Regions from separate parts of the Paenibacillus xylanexedens genome, predicted to be linked through region 1. Evidence: predicted binding sites of a transcription regulator. Region 1 holds the regulator's gene; each other region holds the start of a gene.

What was found. Region 1 encodes Rex, which represses fermentation and respiration genes when NADH is low (regulators of the CRP and FNR family bind a similar motif). Its sites were predicted from a motif close to TTGTGAAATATTTCACAA; they were not measured.
Region 2: the regulator Rex is predicted to act here: its motif matches at 2,176-2,193, upstream of BS614_RS18875 (cytochrome ubiquinol oxidase subunit I).
Region 3: the regulator Rex is predicted to act here: its motif matches at 1,405-1,422, upstream of BS614_RS00630 (formate/nitrite transporter family protein).
Region 4: the regulator Rex is predicted to act here: its motif matches at 2,810-2,827, upstream of BS614_RS20945 (L-lactate dehydrogenase).

Annotation. Positions count from the first base shown of each region.
Region 1 covers NZ_CP018620.1:5,136,429-5,140,305, reverse strand. The annotation lists gene dinG (ATP-dependent DNA helicase DinG) at 1-943, shown strand, start outside; gene BS614_RS22350 (redox-sensing transcriptional repressor Rex) at 1,162-1,815, shown strand; gene BS614_RS22345 (amidohydrolase) at 1,802-3,109, shown strand; gene BS614_RS22340 (DUF5590 domain-containing protein) at 3,147-3,677, shown strand.
Region 2 covers NZ_CP018620.1:4,254,212-4,258,088, forward strand. The annotation lists gene BS614_RS18865 (LysR family transcriptional regulator) at 1-375, opposite strand, end outside; gene BS614_RS18870 (MFS transporter) at 485-1,876, shown strand; gene BS614_RS18875 (cytochrome ubiquinol oxidase subunit I) at 2,271-3,635, shown strand; gene BS614_RS18880 (cytochrome d ubiquinol oxidase subunit II) at 3,635-3,877, shown strand, end outside.
Region 3 covers NZ_CP018620.1:166,430-170,306, reverse strand. The annotation lists gene BS614_RS00635 (S-layer homology domain-containing protein) at 1-1,152, opposite strand, end outside; gene BS614_RS00630 (formate/nitrite transporter family protein) at 1,531-2,382, shown strand; gene BS614_RS00625 (molybdopterin-containing oxidoreductase family protein) at 2,808-3,877, shown strand, end outside.
Region 4 covers NZ_CP018620.1:4,799,530-4,803,406, forward strand. The annotation lists gene BS614_RS20930 (phosphotransferase family protein) at 1-727, opposite strand, end outside; gene BS614_RS20935 (hypothetical protein) at 929-1,138, opposite strand; gene BS614_RS20940 (WD40/YVTN/BNR-like repeat-containing protein) at 1,287-2,564, opposite strand; gene BS614_RS20945 (L-lactate dehydrogenase) at 2,902-3,831, shown strand.

The DNA.
Region 1 (3,877 bases):
CATGCGTATGGATGACGCCAAAACGGTGTACTGGATGGAAGCCAGCGGACAGTTCCGCAGCAAATCTCTCCAGCTGTATGCCGTACCTGTAGATGTGAGTGCACAACTTAAGGATTTGTTTTTTGACAAAAAGAAAAGTGTTGTTCTTACATCCGCTACGCTCTCCGTGGATAAGTCATTCCAGTTCATGATTGAACAGCTTGGCTTGCAGGAAGCCGCCGAAAACAATCGGCTATTAACGTCGATGTTGCCATCACCTTTCAACTATCGTGATCAGGCACTTCTGGTGATTCCGCGTGATTTCCCAAGTGTGAAGGGCAGTGTGGGTGATGCGCACTTTGTCAATATGCTGGTGCAATCACTGGCAGAGACCGCAATTGCCACGCGTGGACGCATGATGGTTCTGTTTACTTCATACAAGATGTTGAGACAGGTCTATGATCCGCTGAAAGAAGCTCTGTCTGGTAACGACATCTCGTTGCTTGGTCAAGGCGTTGATAGTGGAAGTCGTTCCAAATTGACTCGCAGGTTCCAAGATGCCAAAGCTACGGTACTTCTTGGCACAAGCAGCTTCTGGGAGGGTGTAGATATCCCGGGAGAGGCGCTAACTTGTCTCGCTATTGTGAGACTGCCTTTCCAGCCACCGAATCATCCGTTGGTGGAAGCCAAGAGTGAGTTGCTTCAGGAACAGAAGAAAAATCCGTTCATGAAACTGTCCGTGCCACAAGCGGTCATTCGTTTCAAGCAGGGATTTGGCCGATTGGTGCGTACAGCAAAGGACAGAGGAATTGTCATTGTTTATGATACACGGGTGATTGAAGCGTATTATGGTAAATTCTTTTTATATTCATTACCTGGTCCCAAAATGGAGCATATGCTTACGGAGCAGATGGTTCCACGAATTACCGAATGGTTGGAAAAACCAGCTAATGAACAAGAATAATAGTTGTTTTGGTCGTTATATCATTGCATGACACTATCGTTTGGCGTTAAACTTTATTAGATATTTCCGTATCCGATTAAAGCAGTTGCACGTAAGAACTTATAACCTAAATTACAAGGAGCATTCTGTATAAAATGTCACGTTTATCTTTGAGTTTATACAGAATACTCATCTTTTCATCTATTATTTTATCGTGGCCTTGGTAAGGGGGAGCAAGAATGAAATCGGATAAAATTTCGGAAGCGGTGGTACGACGTCTGCCTGTATACTTGCGCTATTTAAACGAGTTGCATCAGCGTGAGGTGGCTACTGTTTCTTCTCAAGAGCTTGGACAGAGGCTGGATCTGAATCCGGCCCAAATTCGTAAAGACCTGGCTTACTTCGGTGATTTTGGTCGTAAAGGGATCGGGTATGATGTATCCTATTTGATCGAGAAAATTCGTCACATTCTCAAAATCGATCAGCAAATTAATGTGGCTCTGGTAGGCGCGGGTAACCTCGGACAGGCCTTGTCCAACTATAACGCGTATCTGAAAGACAACATGAAGATTGTTGCTGTATTCGATGCATACGGACCGAAGATTGGTAGTCAAATCAACAGTTTGACGGTAAAACCAATGGATGAATTGACGGAAGCGGTTAAAACGGAAAACATTCGCATCGGAATTATCACGGTTCCGGATACGGAAGCCCAAAATGTAGCCGATCAGCTTATTGAATCCGGAATCGAAGCGATCCTTAATTTTGCACCAACAATTCTAAAAACACCGCCGCATATCCGCATTCACCATGCTGACTTTACAACGGATCTGCTTAGTTTGGCCTATTACTTGGAGACTGGAAAGGACGACGAGGAAGATGACAACAAATAGATGGGTAATTCACAACGGCAAATTTGCCGTTAATGAAGGCGGCACAACATGGAACGTGGTTCAAGGATACATGGTTGTTGAGGATGACAAGATTGTGCATATTGGTGAGACATTGCCGGATGGAGACAAAAATAGTACCAAAGTAGATGGAAAAGGACTGTTCTTCCTGCCGGGTCTGATCAATACGCATGGTCATGCAGCAATGTCGTTGCTCAGAGGGCACGGAGATGATCTTGCGTTGCAAGTATGGTTGCAGGAAAAAATGTGGCCAATGGAAGCGAAAATGACTTCAGAAGACGTATATTGGGGAACTTCGCTATCAGTGCTTGAAATGTTGAAAGGCGGAACTACAGCTTTCCTGGACATGTACGATCACATGGATCAAGTTGCCAAAGTTGTGGAGCAATCCGGCGTTAGAGCAGCACTGGCACGTGGTGTAATCGGGCTGTGCTCGGAAGAAGAACAATTGCGGAAGCTGGAGGAGTCGGCTGCGTTTGCACGTGAGTGGAATGGACAGGCAGATGGTCGCATTACAACCGTAATCTCGCCACATGCACCATATACATGCCCTCCTGACTACATAGAGAAGCTTGTACAGGTCGCGAACGACCTAAACCTTCCCCTTCATACACATATGTCGGAAACGCTTCGTGAAGTGGAGCAGAACGTGGCTGATTATGGACTGCGTCCTGTGGCACATCTGGAGAAACTGGGCTTTTTCTCCCGTCCATCCCTGGTTGCACATGCGGTGCATCTGAATGACGAAGAGATTGAAATTTTGGCCCGACATGATGTGGCTGTATCCCATAACCCGGGAAGTAACCTGAAACTCGCTTCCGGTGTTGCGCGGGTACCTGCGTTGCTGAAAGCAGGAGTTACCGTGTCACTCGGAACAGACGGACCGGCAAGCAACAACAACCTGGATATGTTCGAGGAAATGAGACTGGCTGCATTGATCCACAAAGGTGTATCCGGTGACCCGACGGCAGTGCCAGCAGGCGAAGCGTTATTACTCGGAACGTCATACGGTGCCAAATCTATCTTCTTGAACAATACCGGAGCACTCAAGGTCGGCATGAAGGCTGACTTTATCGCCTTGGACATTGAACAGGCACATTTCTATCCACATACAGACCTGATCTCACATACGATCTACTCGGCTTCTGCCAAAGATGTTGAGCACGTATGGGTGGATGGAAAACAAGTGGTGAAACATGGCGAATGTCTGACGCTGGATGAAGAACGCATTTTGCGTGAGTCTCAATTGGCATTTGATGGTCTGCTTGCTCGTTAATTGCAGGACAGCATCATAGGGAAAGGAAGTTCGGCTTTTGAAGAAAAAAAAGAAGTGGATATGGATTTCGCTGCTTGCACTGGTTCTGATTCTGTTTGGACTTCAGCGTTATTACGTCCATGTCACGCAGGACCAACGCAAGGAAGAAGCGCTCGCCATACAAGCAGCACAGGAGCAACTGGGCATTACATCCTATGATGAATTGCGTAAGTACATCTGGGGAGACAAAGAAGGCTCTGACAACATCTACTGGACTCTGATCGGCAAAAACAAGGATAACCAGGATGTTATGGTCTGGGTTAAGTTCGACGCAAACAATCAACCTGCTACGGGTGCAAACGCTGTACACAGCGAGTTGCTGCAGAACGGCATGTCCGAAGCGCAGATCCGCAATCGCTTTAGTTCTGAAGTTCCTGCCGGTGAGATTAAGCGAATCATGCCCGGAGTTGTGAATGGAATATATGTGTGGCAAGTGTATTATAAAGACGGTACGCATAACCACTATCGCTTTTATCGTTTTAGCAACGGAGAACAGGTGGACCTGGTCTACACACTCCCGAACAGCTAGAACAAATAGAGTGACATAACTAGAGAATTTAATGAAATGAAAGAACCGGCAGACGGATATCCGACTGAACCGGTTCTTTGTGTTGTCTGTAAACATTTTTGATTTAAATAGTTAAAATTAATAATTTATTCATATTTTCGCCTTCGAAATTGTATATACGATGTGATATACTCAGATATGTACTCAAAGTTACATTCAAA
Region 2 (3,877 bases), 880 kb from region 1:
CGAAACCATTTGCACATGGAACTGAATATTCGGCTTGTTTTTCCGGAATTCCCGCAGTATGCCGGGCAATGTGCTTGCCGTAGTCACCGCCAATTGCAGTGTACCCTGATCCGGGTTGGAGAGGTCAGCGATTTCCCGTTTTCCTTGTTCCAATTCAAATAAGGCTTTTTCAGTTCGCTGAAGAAATGTTCTTCCAAAGTCGTTTAGTCGCAGCTTTCTCCCGATTCGATCAAATAAAGGGACTCCAAGGTCGTCCTCTAATCGTTGTATCGTTTTGCTCAGGGAGGATTGCGTGACATGCAGCTTTCCCGCAGCTTCCGTAACATGTTCGCATCGGGCCACCGTCAGGAAATATTTTAGTTGAAGAAGCTCCATTTGCACCATTCCTTCATTCCTTCTAGTTCATCAAATCATAACATATAATGCGTTGGAATAAATGAATACGTTCAAGTAAGATAACAGCAGAAGAGAGAGAGGTGCACCAATGAACGTTCGAAATAAAGGATTGATGTTAGCTGTTGGACTCGGAATTATGTTGAATCCGTTGAATTCCTCCATGATTTCGGTGGCAATCTCCAGGCTACAACAAGTGTATCAACTTAATTTTACAGCCGTTTCGTGGATTATTTTATCATTTTACATTTCCAGTGCAGTCGCTCAACCCGTCATGGGCAAGTGTAGTGATTTGTTTGGCCGCAGGAAGATATTCCTCATGGGTCTTGTTATTGTTTTTGTATCGTCCATGCTAGCTCCGTGGTCTCCCAGTTTTTCGTGGCTCATCGTATTCCGGATTGTTCAATCATTTGGCACAAGTATGATGGTGGCCGTCGGAATGGCGATTGTCAGAATGAACGTGACTGAAAAACAAGCCTCCGCCTTGTCCACCTTGGCTATATTCCTTTCTGGAGCGGCTGCAATTGGACCTTTTATTGGTGGAGTATTGATTCATTGGTGGGACTGGCACAGCATATTCTTCGTTAATATTCCGTTTGTCTTGGCGAGTTTTTGGTTCGCCTGGAAAACAATCCCGAAGGACGAGCAATCCCTGTCTATCTCTGGTCACATGTCCATTCGGCAATGGCTTGCGTTAATTGACACACCAGGTATCCTGATGTTTACGGTAGCTTTGGTGACTCTGCTCATCGGTTTACTTTCAGTAAATTCCACAGGAGATATTTCAACATGGCATCTGCTGACAGGGGGGATCGGGTTAATCGCACTCGTCATGTTCTTCCGACATGAATTAAAAGCAGCCACGCCTTTTATCCCTCTGCGAACGTTTGCCTCATATCCGGAGATGACTTGGGTGAATGTGCAATACATGCTGGTGAACATCCTGTTTTACGCACTTTTTTTTGGAGTTCCTACGTATTTGAAGCAGGTACGTCATCTCAACGAAGTTCATACAGGAATGAGCATGCTAGCTTTGGGGTTATGTTCAGTCATTATTGCTCCGATCGCAGGGCGCTGGATTGACAGATCAGGATCACGGCCAGCTCTGATCGTATCCGCTTCTTTAATGACATTTGGCTCTATATTAATCGTTGTTATGAATGAAACTTCTCCAATCTTCATAATCATTGTTGCTTTAGCTTTATTTGGAATAAGTAACGGCCTAAACGCGGTCGGCATGCAAGCAGCACTGTTTAAAAGCACACCGAAAGAAATGATTGGAGTGGCATCGGGTATTTTTAATACATCACGCTACCTGGGGACCATTTTATCGTCGTTATTGATTGGAATTGTTATGGGGGATACATTCAATGTGACAGGATTTCAGATGCTTGGAATCATCCTTACGGTATTAGCTGCATCACTGATCATCATGAGCGTACGTCGCGAGGCAGGTGCGGTGAGTCCGGAGAAAGTAAAATAGAAAATCTTCCGTGCAATAACACGTTTACACCCAATGAATCAATAGCTCCATTGGGTGTATTTTTTGATTTTCACCAAGTTGTCAGAAAGAGTTGATCCTTTCTTGAACGTTTAGGGTAGAAGACGTGTCTTTGATTGAATTAGGTAAAAATAAAGATATAATAATTTTGATTAATAGGTTTCGTTAGTACTTTAAGTGCATCAATATCAGATTTTAATAGGCATCCAATGATTGTTATTATCGGAGGCCTACAGGAGTAAACGCATTATAGGTGTGGCAAGATATCGTCATACCTAACTTTGTGAAATTTTTCGCAACTCTGCATTGAGCTTGGCCAAATCGGATATTGAATGTTTCTAAATTGAACAGAGTTTGAAAGGAGGCAACACAAAGAATGGCTATTGATACGGTTTTATGGAGCAGGCTAGTGACTGGTTTGACGCTCGGGTTCCACGTGATTTTTGCAACGCTTGGTGTCGGCGTACCTTTGATGATTGCTATTGCAGAGTTCATCGGCATTCGGAAGAAGGATCACCATTACATACTTATGGCAAAGAGGTGGTCCAGAGGGTTTGTCATTTCTGTAGCGGTTGGTGTCGTGACAGGCACAGCGATCTCACTACAGTTGGCCTTGGTATGGCCGAATTTTATGAAACTGGCCGGGAATGTCATTGCACTGCCACTATTTATGGAAGTATTTGCATTCTTTTTTGAAGCAATATTCCTGGGCATTTATCTGTACACGTGGGATCGGTTCAAAAATCCGTATATCCACTGGTTGCTGACTATTCCGATTGTCGCCGGGGCAGGCATGTCTGCTGTTTTTATTACAACAGTGAACGGATTCATGAACCAGCCTGAAGGTTTTGTCATGGAAGCAGGTCAATTCATGGCAGTGAACCCCGTGCAAGCGATGCTGAATACAGCGACGTTCTCCAAAGTGTTCCATGTATTAAGCTCGGCTTATCTGACAGGAGCTGCTCTGTTAGCAGGAATAGCAGCCTTTGCGATGCTGAGAAAAGGAGTGTCGGCCTACCACAAAAAAGGCTTGAATCTCATGATGGCCGTTGTGCTGGTATTCAGTTTGTTAAATTCTTTAGCTGGAGATGTGTCTGCCAAGTTTTTGGCTGAGCATCAGCCGGAGAAGCTCGCAGCTGCCGAGTGGCATTTCGAGACGGAAAGCGGAGCGGATTTGATTTTTTTGGGATGGCTGAATGCAGAACATGAAATTATAGGCGCTCTTCATTTGCCGAAACTGCTCAGTTTCCTTGCCTTTGGAGACTTTAACGCCGAGGTAACCGGGCTGAACGAATTTCCACCAGATGAACACCCGCCCTTACTTGTGCATTATTTGTTTGATCTAATGGCTGGTATTGGATTCGCTCTGCTTGCTATATCAAGTCTGTACTTCCTGTTTGTATTCTGGAAGAAACGTAATCAGTTTAACAAGTGGATGCTACGTATGGTTGCACTGAGTGCACCGCTTGCTTTTCTGGCCGTTGAGATGGGTTGGTTCTATGCAGAGATCGGGCGGCAACCATGGATCATCCGAGGTTATATGCGGGTAGAAGAGGCCGCTACTTCTTCACCGAGTGTGAGAATTTTATTTTTCGTCTTCTTGCTTCTCTACATCCTGCTAGGCGTTATGTGTGTCGTCGTACTGAGACGGTTGTTCAATAACAATCCTGCTGAACTCGAGATGGAGAAATGGTTGAAGGAGCAGCATGATCAATCAGCCAAGAAAGGGGATCAGGCCTGATGAGTTATGAATTAATTGGTATTTCGGTACTCTGGCTGTTCTTGTACGGCTATCTTATTGTAGCTTCCATTGATTTTGGAGCAGGTTTCTTTGCCTTTTATGCACGCCTGACAAAGCAGGATCATCTGATTAATCGTCTGATCTCCCGTTATCTATCACCGGTCTGGGAGATCACCAATGTATTCTTTGTCTTTTTCTATATTGGCATCGTTGGATTTTTCCCGGACACGGCCTATTATTAT
Region 3 (3,877 bases), 2.1 Mb from region 1:
CCAGTCACTCGCGGAATGCAGTATAATGCTATCGGTTGCACTTGAGCCGGAAACGCCTACAATTACCCATGTGTTGCCATTGTAAGCTACACTCTGCAGATTAGCTGCGATCTTTTCCCATTCGGATTTGTCGGCAGTAACAACAAGGCTATTCGGAGCGGAGGTGACAAGGACCATACCCGTTCCATTTGAAGCTACAGATTGGATGGTCATATTGGTTACTGTAGGCTCCGAAGTCCAATTGACGCCGTTATCCGTGGATGAGTCCAGTTTACCTGCCTGGCCGAAACGATAAAGTGTCGCGCCATCTTGCAGTATGCCGAATATACCGTTATAGGAGGCGTCGGCTGTAAACGTTATTCCGTCACTACTGGAGTAGCCATTTGTTTGGCTTTCAAGCATGTGAAGCCTACCATTGTAGACAGCGAACTCTCCCAAACCATAGTTGCCTATGAACCCGTTCGTCCAGCTTGTCCCGTTACTGGAGTAAGCATATCCGCCTAACACGTTACCACCAACAACATATCTGCCAGAGATATAGGCCATGTCCGTCAAATTAAAGGAGGTGCTTATTGTGGTATTTGTCGGCCAAATTCTAGGCAGGGTACTCCATAATGTCCATGTCATCCCATCCGAGGATGAATAGATAATACCGATATCATCATTACGGTTAGTCGTAGGATGTTTACCGCCAACGGCATAAAACTGGTCGTTGATATAAACTACCTTTTGTAAAGTATTTCCGTCAATTACAGATGATTTATCAACCCATGTCTCGCCATCAGACGATACAATCAATCTGGCTTTCAGACGGGTATTGTTTTCCGTTCCAACTGCAACATATATATTGTTTTCATAAACGAGGCTATTCCAAGTTGTTTTTTCGTTAGACACGCCAATATTGACTACAGTCCAATTTAATCCATCTGTAGATTGTACAATGCGTCCCTTTCCACCCACTGCGGTATACTTCCCGTTAGCATAAACGACGTTTACCAGATTACGATCGACGTTGTTATTAAACGCGGATAAAATGTTCACATTTCCGTTAGTGGAAGCATGAGCTTGGGGAAGAAGGACATTGGGGAGAACCAGAGTGAATATCAAAGCATACATCATAACTGTTCTCCAGCGTAAAGATTGTTTGAACATGTTTAAACCTCCTAGTGTCCGTAGATTTGCTATGAAATGACCTACAGAACATCATTTTGATGACGTACACAACATGGAACTGTTCCTGACCCAAATCCATCCCTGCCCAACAGATGTACATTCAATATGTGTGCCTATTATACAAATTGATTCTGAACAATTTCTGAACAATTTCCTTCATATATATAAGTCTTCATACCAGTCGCATTTAAACGAAAATAACGCCTCTTAAATGCATCTTTATAATCAACATTGTGATAATTTGCACAAAGTTTCATGCAGTACCGAGATACAATTAGGATATGGTATTCAACGCATAACTAATGAATTTCAGATGGTTTTATCCAATGATAAACAATGAAGGAGAGGATGAATGATATGGCAGCAAAAACACCTCTTGAGGTTGCACAATATACGGCGCAAACAGGCATGAAGAAGGCTCAATATCCGGTGTCTTCTGTACTGGTGCTCAGTTTTCTGGCAGGGGCTTTTATTGCGCTGGGTTTTCTACTGGATATTCGGGTGATTGCATCTGCTCCTGCTGAGTGGGGAAGTCTGGTTAATCTGATTGGTGCAGCAGTGTTCCCGGTGGGACTAATCTTGGTGCTCATCGGTGGTGGCGAGTTGCTGACAGGTAACATGATGGCAGTTCCACTCGCGACGATTGCTCGAAAGTTATCCGTAGGTAACATGTTGAAAAATCTAACCTTAGTGACGATTGGTAACTTTGTTGGAGCTTTGTTTGTCGCATACGCGTTTGGACATGTGCTTGGTCTGACTGGAGAGGGTGTATATCTGTCTAAAGTGGTGGATATGGCTGGGCACAAGCTGCATGACGGCTTCCTGCAGGCTTTTATCTCCGGCATTGGCTGTAACTGGCTGGTCGCGCTGGCCGTGTGGCTATCTTATGCATCGGATACGATGAGTGGCAAGGTACTGGGTATTTGGTTCCCAACGATGGCGTTTGTGGCTATTGGATTCCAGCACGTTGTAGCCAATATGTTTCTCATCCCGGCGGCAATCTTTGAAGGACATTATTCGTGGGGTCAATATGTGATGAATTTCATTCCGGTATGGCTCGGGAATCTGACTGGTGGTGCTCTGTTTGTAGCTGCAGCCTATTGGGTGGTGTACCTGCGCCAAGCTGAGCCAAAAGTGAAGCCGGAGATAGCAACGTCGATCGAAGCTGTGGAGACAGAGGCTAGAGTGATGTTGAGCAAACAAGCATAGCGGGCACAGCGTAGCATGTGTGCACGTATTATAGAAGAGAAGACGATTCTGATCTTGCTCGGTTCATGGTGAATATGCTGTGATGGAGCAGGGCGGGATCGTTTTTTTGTATGAGGTCCTTGTTGGAGTTTAACGCAAAATAAATTCGCCATGACAAGGTTCGGGGGAACGAAACCTGTTCATGGCGAATTTCGGGAGTGGTCCATGATATGGCATGAGGAGGAAGTGGGGAAACACTAGCCTAATGCCTTATTTTTAATTTACCCCTGAATTCTGAAGTTGAATCAAACTCAAAAACATTTTTTGAAAATAATTTAAAGCCGCCATAGCGGCGAATATGAAGCAAAAAACATACTGTTCTCTTTACGCGATAACCTCGAAGAAGATATGATATAGGGATAGCTTTTATAGAGGGGAGCCTTACGATGATCGATCAGGAGAATGGTGTATTTGCGGCGGTGTGCCCGCTCGACTGTCCGGACACTTGTGGTCTGTTATTACATAAAGAGAACGGCAAAATTGTGAAGGTGGCAGGCAATCCGGATCATCCCATAACCAAGGGTGCCATTTGTAATAAAGTCAGAAATATGACCGAGCGGGTGTATCACCCCGAGCGTCTACAATTTCCGATGAAACGTGTAGGAGCCAAAGGCGAAGGCAAGTTCGAACGAATCAGTTGGGATGAAGCGATTCGCGAGATTACGACCAAATTCACTGCATTGTCCGAAACCTACGGCCCGGAGAGCATCCTGCCCTACAGCTTTTACGGTAACATGGGTATTCTCGGCGTAGACGGCATGGATCGGCGTTTCTTCAATGCGCTTGGTGCGAGTGTACTGGAGCAGACAATCTGTAACTCTGCTGGAAATACCGGCTGGAAATATACGATGGGCGCCAACCGGGGAACGGTGCCGGAAGATACGGAGCATGCGGATCTCATCCTGGTATGGGGTGGCAATATCGTCAGTACCAATATGCATCAGGTCGTTTTGGCGGAGAAAGCCCGTAAAAAAGGCGCCAAGATCGTCGTCATCGACGTTCATCGCAATCGTACCGCACAGTGGGGCGACTGGTTTATTCCGCTGTATCCGGGCACGGACAGTGCACTGGCGCTAGGATTAATGCATGTGCTGTTCGAACGGGGACTAACGGATGAAGCGTTTATGCAAAAGTATACGGTAGGTCATGAGGCACTACGTGATCATGTCCGCAGTTACACCCCTGAACGTGTTGCACGCATTACGGGCGTGCCGGAGGAAACCATTGTGGAGCTGGCCGAACTATATGGCAACGCACAGGCAGCCCATATTCACATCGGCAATGGTCTCCAGCACCATGATAATGGGGGGATGAACGTGCGTAGCGTTGCATGTCTGCCTGCCATTACAGGGCAATGGCTGAAGCAAGGCGGCGGTGCCGTTCGCACCAACAGCTACGCGAGCACGAATAGCGATGCGCTGGAACGTCCGGAGCTGCGGCAGAATCCAGAGCCGCG
Region 4 (3,877 bases), 340 kb from region 1:
TTCTTAACTTTCCATACCCGTTATAAAAGATTTCTCTATCTCTTTCATTATCAAAAGCATTATGCTTCGGTCTAATGGCTAACGCTACATCATATCTTGGATCGCCATAAGCTGCTCCTGCCCAGTCAATAACTCCAACAATATTGCAATCATTAACTAGCACATTATCTATAGTAAAATCTCCATGAATGAAAGTGTTCTCTATTGGTTTTGGTCTTCCTTCTTTCAACTGTTGAAGTAGTTCTGCTGAGCCGTCTACAGCAAAGTGAGTTAGATTATATTCTGCTTTATTAAGCATTGTATCTAACCAAGGACTGTTGTTGTTCAATAATTCAACAGGACAAGAGCATTCATGTATTTTCTTTAAACAAAGCCCAAAGTTAAAAATCGCTTTTTCTTTACATTGGAGGTCAGGCATTTTAGAGAGAAATTCTCTTAAACTTATTCCATCAATATAATCCATCAGAAGCCATCTCGATGTGTCCTCAATATGAAATGAATATGCCTTTGGAACAGGGAGTCCCGTATGGTAAAGGTATTGGAGCACCTTATATTCATCGGATAACCATTCATTATAAAGATCGTTTTCTGTCTTCTTGATGATGTACTTTTGATCAAACGTATCCAGTATAGCCACAGTAGAAGTATGACCTTGCTTAGGAAAAGTGATTTTCTGAACTTCCCCTATATGTTCTTTTATTTCAATTGGGAGATCTTGAATATTCATAGTTTTATCCTTTCTACAATTACATGCCCTTTCTCTTTCAGATAAAGTCAATAAAACAATTCCACATTTTGATTAATTTACCTTAATTATTTCTATAATAACCCATGCTGCAATATTTGCGAAGTGAATTTAAAAGCGTATACAATTCACTTCAAATCAAAAAGAACCCTCCCGCAGGAGCGTTCTCCGTGAATGATTAGCCTAAGCGTACATCAAGTCCATAAACCCGCGAGTTACATCTCCACCTTCAGCTGGTTCGGGTTGGTCTGCCTGTGCGTGTTCTGCCATGCAAGCCTTCACCGCTTCCTCTGTTGTACAACGATTCGCATCGTCACATGTGTAGCATAATTGAAGCATATATCTGGTTAATTCATCCGCCTGCGTGAATTGAGTTTGACCGTTGGTTCTCATCTTCATCACTCCTTCTCTTGTTGAGTTAAATATATCACCTTCTAGTGGATTTATTTGTGATTTATTTCACAAACTAAGCAAAAAAAAGAAAGGAACCCTTAGGCTCCTCTCCTTTCTCCTATCTATTCACATCGATAACACTCTACGTTTATAGTACTTTCCAATGTACACCGCCGTCCACCGTTTGCAATAACAACGATCTTTTGGCATCTGTGTTTTCAACCAGTATCCAGCCAAGCTTGGAGGTAACCATCTGCATCTTCACAATCTCCGGATAGTCTTCCAAAATTTTCTCCAGTACACTGCTTGCAGGAAGAGCGCTCCATGTTTTGCCCGCATCCTTAGTGTGGTAGGTTATGCCCTTTTGCATCGCCCAACCTTCCAATGCGTTCAGAAATACCGGTGAAAGGTTACGATTCGGACCCGTTTGTTTGTATAAAGTGAAATTGGACAGCTTCCAGCTCTTTCCGCCATCTGTTGTGAAGAATCCATTGAATGTCGTGCTCTCGCCTTTAGAACAGGACATTGACATCCAGGCTGACTGTGCTTCACGTCCAAAAAATTGTGGTGAACTAACACTGAAATTACCACACCCGTTGAATTTGTTTCGATCAAAAAAGGATGGCCCAGTATCCCAGTTCTCTCCGCCGTCTGATGTTACATACAACTTCGGTGTACCGAACTCAAGCGCTGTTAAGAAACCATGCTTTGGATCCGAGAAAGTCATCCCCGTGGTGTATCCACGTTTGGAAATCTCTTCTGCTTCCTGTTTGCCATCTTCATCACTGGATGACATCCGATTCCAGGTAATTCCACCGTCCTCGGTAAAGTAAAGTTTCTTGTCCTGTTTACCAATAGCGGTATCGACCGTGGTGAGAATCCAGCCTTTCTCAGGAGATACAAATGAGATCGCAGTCACTTTATCCGTCTTAGACAGAGAAGACAGGCTCCAAGTTACGCCCCCGTTGTTGGTGCGAAGCACCATGGTATCTGTTCCACCCATGCCTTCACGAACAATCCAACCATGTGCACGATCTACAAAATAAATGCTTTGTCCATATTTAGGGTTAGCCGGAAACTGTACATTTTCCGAAGGTGAAATATTGGTCCAGGTCTTTCCCTGATCCTGAGTGTAGTACAGGCGCAGCGCATTCCGCGTCACACCCCACGCCAATCCTCCGTTGTCATTGAGCAACTGAAAATCGGTCAAACGGGTCTGTATTTGGTACTTGGCCATATCTGCAGATTCTGTACTGTTCACAGGGGGAACGACAGTTAATGTCTGCCCTGTATTCCCGGCGTCCTCCTGCTGCTGCGGAGGTTCTGCTACCGGAGGTTGATCTGAGTCGGTGCATGCAGCCAATACAGCTGCTATACCTATAGACAGCAATGCTGTCTGCGTGATTTTAATCCATTGCGAACGCAAGTGGGTTCCACCTCTCTCATCCAATATACAGGCGCGCATGCCTGTCCTATGGCGTTTTATTTACGATTCATCAGAATCCACTGCTCCTATTCTACCACAAACCTTATGTAAAAGGCTCATTGCCCACTCATGGTTGGCCCGCTCCCTTTTTCCAGTTCATACTCTGGGCTATAGGTCGCACATTTATTACCATTAATTTCATCCTAAACTGTTTTTCGACGGAATAATTGGTAAAAAGACATGAAATGTGAACTATTTTATAGACAACACTCGCTTTATATTCTCTAATCCCTTAATATGGATGGGAGTATAACCCAAAAAGGAGAGGATATTGAACATGACAAATAGTGCAGCTCTGAAACCAAGTCGTGTCGTGATTGTAGGCATGGGTGCGGTGGGAACAACAACGGGATACACGCTAATGTTGAGACAGCGTTCGTCCGAGTTGGTATTTGTGGATGTGAATCATGATAAAGCAACCGGCGAAATGCTGGATATGAACCACGGTCTTCCATTTACGGGAGGCGTGAAAGTATGGGCTGGCGATTATTCCGACTGCAAAGATGCAGATATCATTATTATTACAGCGGGTGCTTCCCAGAAGCCGGGCGAAACTCGGATTGATCTGCTGAAGAAAAATGCAAGCATTTTCAAAGATATTATTGAGCGCATTACTGAAGTGAATTCTCATGGTATTTTACTGATTGCAACCAATCCTGTAGATATTTTGTCCTATACTTCATGGAAACAAAGCGGATGGCCTGCTTCCCGTGTCATCGGTTCAGGTACATTGCTCGATAGCGCACGTTTCCGTTACCTGATTGGTAAGAATAAAGGGATCGACCCGCGTAGTATTCACGCACACATTATTGGTGAGCATGGAGATTCCGAAGTACCGGTATGGAGCCTGGCTAACGTTGCAGGAACAGATCTGGAATTGGATGAAGAAACACAACAGGATATCTTCGACCGCACCAAAAATGCAGCGTATGAGATTATTAATGCCAAAGGCGCGACTTCCTATGCAATCGCCCTTGCTCTGGACCGCATTGTAGCTGCAATTCTCGGCAACGAAGGCTCCGTTCTGAACGTATCCACGTACCTTGAAGACTACAATGGTGTATCGGATGTTTATCTGGGTGTTCCATGTGTTGTCGATCGCAACGGTGTGCGCGAAATTCTGCCTCTTCCGCTGAATGAAACCGAAAAAGTGGCTTTCCAGGCTTCTGCTAACAAATTAAAAGAACAGATCGCTGGATTGGAATAATCCAGCCACGCAATCATTCATATCGTGAACGATTTAGCATGTTAAA